DNA from 2 places in the Gordonia caeni genome. Region 2 is predicted to be linked to the other one. Evidence: predicted binding sites of a transcription regulator. Region 2 holds the regulator's gene; the other holds the start of a gene.
The links. The regulator LexA, encoded in region 2, represses DNA repair genes until DNA is damaged. The targets are predictions, from matches to a motif close to CGAACANNTGTTCG.

Region 1: ABD732_RS03665 (HNH endonuclease signature motif containing protein) is a predicted target of LexA. The motif match lies at 1,430-1,443, and genes of this name have one in related genera.

The regions. Positions count from the first base shown of each region.
Region 1 covers NZ_BAAAZW010000002.1:199,107-202,516, forward strand. Annotated here, with positions in the region: gene ABD732_RS03655 (class I SAM-dependent methyltransferase) at 1-212, shown strand, start outside; gene ABD732_RS03660 (glycoside hydrolase family 15 protein) at 209-1,285, shown strand; gene ABD732_RS03665 (HNH endonuclease signature motif containing protein) at 1,528-2,964, shown strand; gene ABD732_RS03670 (LLM class F420-dependent oxidoreductase) at 3,324-3,410, shown strand, end outside.
Region 2 covers NZ_BAAAZW010000005.1:248,594-252,003, forward strand. Annotated here, with positions in the region: gene ptsP (phosphoenolpyruvate--protein phosphotransferase) at 1-1,499, shown strand, start outside; gene lexA (transcriptional repressor LexA) at 1,594-2,292, opposite strand; gene ABD732_RS10185 (LysM peptidoglycan-binding domain-containing protein) at 2,725-3,015, shown strand; gene nrdR (transcriptional regulator NrdR) at 3,070-3,410, shown strand, end outside.

The sequences.
Region 1 (3,410 bases), on a different contig from region 2:
CCGATCACGCGCACGCGCTGCACTCCCCGTTCTGGTGGCTCAAGTGCGCGGTCGGCGTCGAGAACGAGAAGAACCCCCTGGTCCGCGGCTACCACAAGATGCTGGTGTGGGACATGATGAGCCAGCCGTGGGTCACCCGGGTGGGCGAACAGCTACTCAATCCTGTCGTCGGCAAGTCCGTCGCGCTGTACCTGCAGAAGCCCGCGGGATGACTGCGTCCCCGGCTGAGCGGACCTCCCCTGTGGGCGAGCGCGGTCGGGAGGCCGTCCGCTATCCGCACGTTCCCGGTGTGCTGGCATCCGTCCAGATCCATGCGACCGGTGCGGCGATCGCACGCATGCAGGAGCAGTCCGGCGCGCTGCCGTGGTTCCCCGGTGGTCAGACCGACCCGTGGGACCACATCGAATCGGCGATGGCGCTCAGCGCCACCGGCTTTCACGCCGAAGCCGAGGCCGCCTACGAATGGTCCTGGCGCACGCAGCGCGAGGACGGGTCGTGGCCGATCAAGACGGTCGTCGGCACCGTCGCCGACCGTGGCATCGACTCCAACTTCTGCGCCTACATCGCCGTCGGCGTGTGGCACCACTTCCTGATCACCGGCGACGGCGCCTTCCTGGAACGCATGTGGCCGACGGTGTGGTCGGCGATCAACCTGGTCTGCAAGTTCCAGCGCGCCGACGGTGCCTTCCGCTGGGGAGCCGACCACGTCACGCACGACATGTTCGACGAGGCCCTGGTGACCGGCAACGCCAGCATCCACCAGGCGCTCGATTGCGCCGTGCGGATCGCCGATGAGATCGGCCGTCCCGAACCCGACTGGGAGACCGCGCTCGCCGACCTCGCGGAGGCCTTCCGGTCGCGCCCCGAGGTCTTCGAGCCGCCGAGCGACCACTCGATGGACTGGTACTACCCGGTCCTGGGCGGTGCGATCCGTGGCCGCCGGGGCGAGGAGATGATCGCCGAACGCTGGGACGAGTTCGTCGTCGACGGTCTCGGCATCCGCTGCGTCGACCACCGTCCGTGGGTGACTGGTGCCGAAACCAGCGAGCTGGCCCTGGCTCTGGAAGCCCTGGGCGACACCGAGGCCGCCATCGGACTGATCGCCTCCATCCAGCACCTGCGCGACCCGGACGGGTCCTACTGGACCGGCCTGGTCTACGACGACGGCAAGCGCTGGCCGGTGGAGAAGAGCTGCTGGACCTCCGCTGCGGTGGTGCTGGCCGCCGACGCCATCAGCCGAGCCACTCCCGGCAACGGCATCTTCCGCGACGTCCGCTCACCGTAGGGGTCGAGTGCCCCTCGCCGGTCGAGTCGCCTCTCGCCGGTCGAGCGAAGTCGAGACCACTCTGAACTGCGATTACGTGCTTCACAAAGCGCTCCTAAGCCGCTGACGCAACATTGTCGGAGGACCGGCGTATCTTCATGAGTACGAACACATGTTCGACCGCATGAGTGGCATCGATCGTCAGGATCGAGCTCGACCGGCGGCGTGAGTGTTCGTACCGCACGACCCGGGGGATACGGGATATGCACGTACAGGAACTGGTCGGTTTCGCCGACAGTCTCTCCGACAATCTGACCGCGCCGCCGCCCGGCGCAGCGGGCACTTCCGGCGGTGGGGCGAGTGCTCGCTGGTCGAGTGCGGTCGAATCCACCACCGACGTCACCCGCCTCATCGGCGCGGCTCGGCCGGTCGACGACGACCGCCACGTACTCGCGCTGATCGCGGCGTTCATCCGGCTGCGCAACGTGGCCGACCACGGCATCGCCGCCGCGGTGGCGATGGCCGAGCAGACAGGGATCCCGACTCGCAAGCATGTGCGCAACGGCGGCACGCTGCTCAAGGAGATGGGGATGGCGCCGTCGGCCGCCTACCGCTCCGCGCGCATCGGCCGGGCCGCCGACGAGGTCCCTGAGGTCACTCGCGGGATGTGCGACGGTGCGGTCTCCGCGGAGTTCGGTGACGCCGTGTGCCGCGGCCTCGCGCTGGTCGGCAAGCGCGTCGACCTGACCGACGGCCAGGCCGCGCAGATCATCCGCTCGCTGATGGTGCAGTCCACGCCGAAAGAGGTGGGCCATCGGGCCCGCGCCTGGGCGATCAGCCTGGCGCCCGAGGGCTCCGCAGACCGCGAGGTGCCGGTCGCCGAAGACGTCGAACTCAACGAGATGACGCTCAACCAGAACGACGAGGGCCGCATCAGTGTGACCCTCGAGCTCGACGTGGTGAGCGGTGAGGAGCTCAGTGCCGCGATCGATCCGCTGACCAGGCCGGTTCCCGAACCCGACGGCTCCAACGATCGCCGGTCGGCCGCACGCCGCCGCGCCGATGCCCTCGCGCAGGTCGTCCGGTCGTATCTGGCCGGCAGTGGGCGCCCCGAGTCCGGTGGGGTGCTCCCGCACGTGACGCTGGTGGTTCCGGTCGGGATCACCCGGAACGGCCGCGTGCTCGCAGACGGCGATGATTCGGTGGTGACGATCCCGGTCGCCGACCTGGACCGGCCGGTCGAGAAGGTTCCGGCGCTCGGCTTCACCGGCCCGGTCAGCGCGCGCACCGCCGAGCTCGTGATGTGCGAGGCGTCGGTGGCCGCCGCGCTGCTCGACGGGGAAGGCGTGCCGCTCAACGTCAGTCGGGAGGAGCGTCTGTTCACCCCGGGCATCCGCAAGGCGCTGATGCTGCGCGACGGCGGCTGCGCCTTCCCCGGGTGCGGGGCGCCGCCGTCGCACTGCGATGCCCACCACGTGGACCACTGGTCCCACGGCGGCGTGACCAGCCTCGCCAACGGCGTGCTCCTCTGTCGCCGGCACCACACCCTCGTGCACCTCGGCGAATGGGTGGTCTACCTGGGGCGCGACGGACACCCGTGGTTCCTGCCGCCGGTCGACGCGCAGGCCCCGAGCAGCCGCCGGGAACCCTTGCGCTCGCACGGTCGGCGCACGCTGAACAACCTGCCCCGCGCGGCCTGAGCCGGTGCGGCTGCGCGGTCCGCAGCCGCCGAGGGTCGTCCACCGAGAACGTCAATGTCGTTGTTCGTCAAGCCTTTCCGCTGACTGACAGCCGAACCCACTAGAACCGATTGACCAGTGCCGGAGCAGTCTTCCGGTGCGATGCGTTGTTTGAGAATTGAATACCTTCCCGCGGCCCGGCCGCGCCCTGCACGCCCGACACGGGGTCGGCCGCGTGTGGTCCGAGGACGCCTGTCGGGCGTCCGGCGCGATCGGCCGGGCCGTGGGGTCCGCCCGGATTCGTCCACCAACTAGACACCTGTCCAGGAAAGTGTCTACTATGCGATGCGAGTCACTTTCATCGCCAACCGGGAGGTTCCGTGGACTTCGGGATCGTGCAGTTCACCAGCGACCGGGGCCTCAAGCCCCAGGTCCTCGCTCCACTGATCGAGCAGGCGGGCTTCGCG
Region 2 (3,410 bases):
CCGACCGCTTCTCGGCGCGGGCCTCGGCCAGCACTGGTAGTTCCGCCGAGGTCCTGGCGGCGACCGCCTCCCTGGCCAAGGACCGCGCGTGGCTCGGCACCGCGGGCAAACTGATCGCCGACGGCACCCCCGCCGCCGCCGCCACGGTCGAGGCCATCGACCAGATCGCCGCGATGTTCACCAAGCTCGGCGGCCTGATGGCCGAGCGCGTCACCGACCTCAAGGACATCCGCGACCGTGTGGTGGCCGAGCTCCTGGGCATGCCGGAGCCGGGCATCCCCAATCCCGACGAGCCGTCCATCCTGTGTGCCGACGACTTGGCGCCGGCCGACACCGCGGGCCTGGACCCGGCGCGAGTGATCGCCCTGGCCACCCGTCTCGGAGGCCCGTCGAGCCACACGGCGATCATCGCCCGGCAGCTCGGTATCCCGTGCGTGGTGGCCATCGCCGACCTGAACGACATCCCCGCCGGCGCCACCGCCTTCGTCGACGGCGAACGCGGCGTGGTGGGCATCGACCCCGATCCGAAGACCATCACCTCGGCGGTCGCCGAGGCCGGGCGCGTCGCCGAGGCGGCGGCGTCCTGGCGCGGGCCGGGGCAGACGGCCGACGGGCATCGGGTCCTGATCCTGGCCAACGTGGCCGACGGACCTTCGGCCCGGGCCGCCGCCGAGCGCGGGGTCTGCGAGGGTGTCGGGCTGTTCCGCACCGAGCTCGCCTTCCTGGATCGCTCCGACGAACCGTCGGTGGCCGAGCAGACCGACCTCTACCGCTCGGTGATCGACGCCTTCGACGGCGACAAGGTGGTCATCCGGACGCTCGACGCGGGCTCGGACAAGCCGCTCAAGTTCGTCACCCACCCGGACGAGGCGAACCCGGCGATGGGGGTGCGGGGCAACCGCATCATCCTGTCGAATCCGGAGATCCGCGAGCATCAGCTCGACGCGATCGCCGCCGCGGCGAAGGGCACCTCGGCGGTGCCGTGGGTGATGGCCCCGATGATCGCCACCGTGGGCGAGGCCCGCGAGTTCGCGGCGCTGGTGCGTGCGCGTGGTCTGGTGCCCGGAGTGATGGTCGAAGTACCGTCGGCAGCGGTGCAGGCCGACCAGATCCTGGCCGAGGTCGACTTCGTGTCCATCGGCACCAACGACCTCACCCAGTACACGATGGCGGCCGACCGGATGTCGCCCGAACTCGCTTCGCTGACCGATCCGTGGCAGCCCGCGGTGCTGGCCCTGATCGAGCGCGTCGGCGCCGCGGGTGCCGCGCAGTCCAAGCAGGTGGGGGTCTGCGGCGAGGCGGCGGCAGACCCGCTGCTCGCGTGCGTCCTGGTGGGACTCGGCGTCACCTCGCTGTCGTCGGCCCCGGCGGCCGCGCCCGCGGTGGGCGTGAAGCTCGGCGGCGTCACCCTGGATCAGTGTGTGACGGCGGCCAAGGCCGCGGTCGCCGCGGACAGTACGTCCGCGGCGCGCGATGCCGCCCGCACCGTGCTCGGCTGAGAACACTCCCTGCTCGACCACTGACGAACCGACTCCGCTCGATCACCGAAGAAGCCGGTGGTCGAGCGGAGTCGAGACCCGGCCTGGCGGCAGGTCAGATCCGGCGAAGGACGGTCACGACCTTGCCCAGAACGGCGGCGTCGTCGCCCGGAATGGGTTCGAAGTGCTCGTTGTGGGGCATCAGCCAGACGTGGCCGTCGACTCGCTTGAAGGTCTTGACGGTGGCCTCGCCGTCGATCATGGCGGCCACGATGTCGCCGTTCTCGGCGACGTTCTGCTGGCGGACCACCACCCAGTCACCGTCGCAGATGGCGGCGTCGACCATCGATTCGCCGACCACCCGCAGCAGGAACAGCGAGCCTTCGCCGACCAGTTCCTTGGGGAGCGGGAAGACGTCCTCGACGGCCTGCTCGGCCAGCATCGGGCCGCCGGCGGCGATCCGGCCCAGCACCGGCACGAAGGCCGGAGCCGGCTGGCTCGGATCGGCCCGCGTGTCGTCACCGGACGGGGGCGTGCGATGGTCGTCGCGCACATTCACCGCACGCGGACGGTGCGGATCGCGCTTGAGCAGTCCGCGGCGCTCGAGGGTGCGCAGCTGATGGGCCACCGACGAGGTGGAGGTGAGGCCCACCGCTTCGCCGATCTCGCGGATGCTCGGCGGGTAGCCGCGCTCGCGCACCGAGGACCGGATGTACTCGAGAACCTCTCGCTGCCGCTGCGTCAGAGAGGCCTCCAGGGTCGCGGTCGACAGCAGCGGGTCCACGTTCGACGTGTTCTGCGGTCCGTCCTTCATCGAAGGTTCCTTTCCTCGGGGTGATCCCCAATTTAGTCGAGTAGGTCACAGAATTCAAACAATTGTTCGACGTGTCGCGGAGTTTGTCCGACCCGTGGTGTTAACTATCGAACAAGAGTTCATCGAACACACGAGCGATGGGAGTTTCCGATGACCGAACTGCTGACCACCCGGACCGCGGGGGCTGTGCCGACCGTCGACGCACGGGTGATGACCTGCGATGTTCCGGTCATCCGGACCCGGACCGAACGGCCCGCCGGGCGCCCCGCGCCCTCCTGCCGCCCCACGGGGCGCCGCCCGCACACCCGGTCGAACGGGCCGGCGGTGCCCGCACGGACCCCGATGATCACCCAGCGTGTGGACCTTTACGGCGTTCGAACAAGTGCACGCGCCTCGGGGCGCGCGGAGCGCGCCCGTTCGAACACTCCGCGAGTGTCGGTGCGCCGCCGCTGGGTCGCCGGCGTACTCACCGGACTCGGTCTGGCCGTGTTCGTCTCCGTCCTCGGCATGGTCGGCGACGACTACCAGCATGCGGTTCAGCAGACGCCGTCGGCCACCGAGGTGGTGCACGTGCGCAGCGGTGAGTCGCTGTCGTCGGTGGCCGCTCGGATCGCGCCCGATCTGCCCGCCGCCTCGGTGATCGCCACTGTCCGCGATCTCAACGATCTGCAGAGCACCGGCCTCCGGCCGGGGCAGGCGCTCGTCGTGCCCGCCTACCGCTGACCGCAGGTGACGTGCGTGCGCAGGCCGTCGCGGGCGGGCGGGTACGCTGAGAGCATGCGCTGCCCGTTCTGCAAGAACGACGACACTCGAGTGGTTGATTCGCGAGCTTCTGACGACGGCACGGCCATCCGGCGGCGCCGCGCCTGCGCGGAGTGCGGGCGCCGATTCACCACTGTGGAAGCCGCCGTTCTCGCGGTGGTCAAACGCAACGGTGTCACCGAGCCCTTCAGTCGCGAGAAGGTGATGAAGGGCGTGCGCCACGCCTGCCAGGGACGCCAGGTGAACGAGGACGCACTCGCGCAGCTCGCCGAGGCCGTGGAGAACACGGTCCGTGCCTCCGGCTCGGCAGAGGTCCCCAGCAACGAGGTGGGCTTGGCCATCCTGGGGCCGCTCCG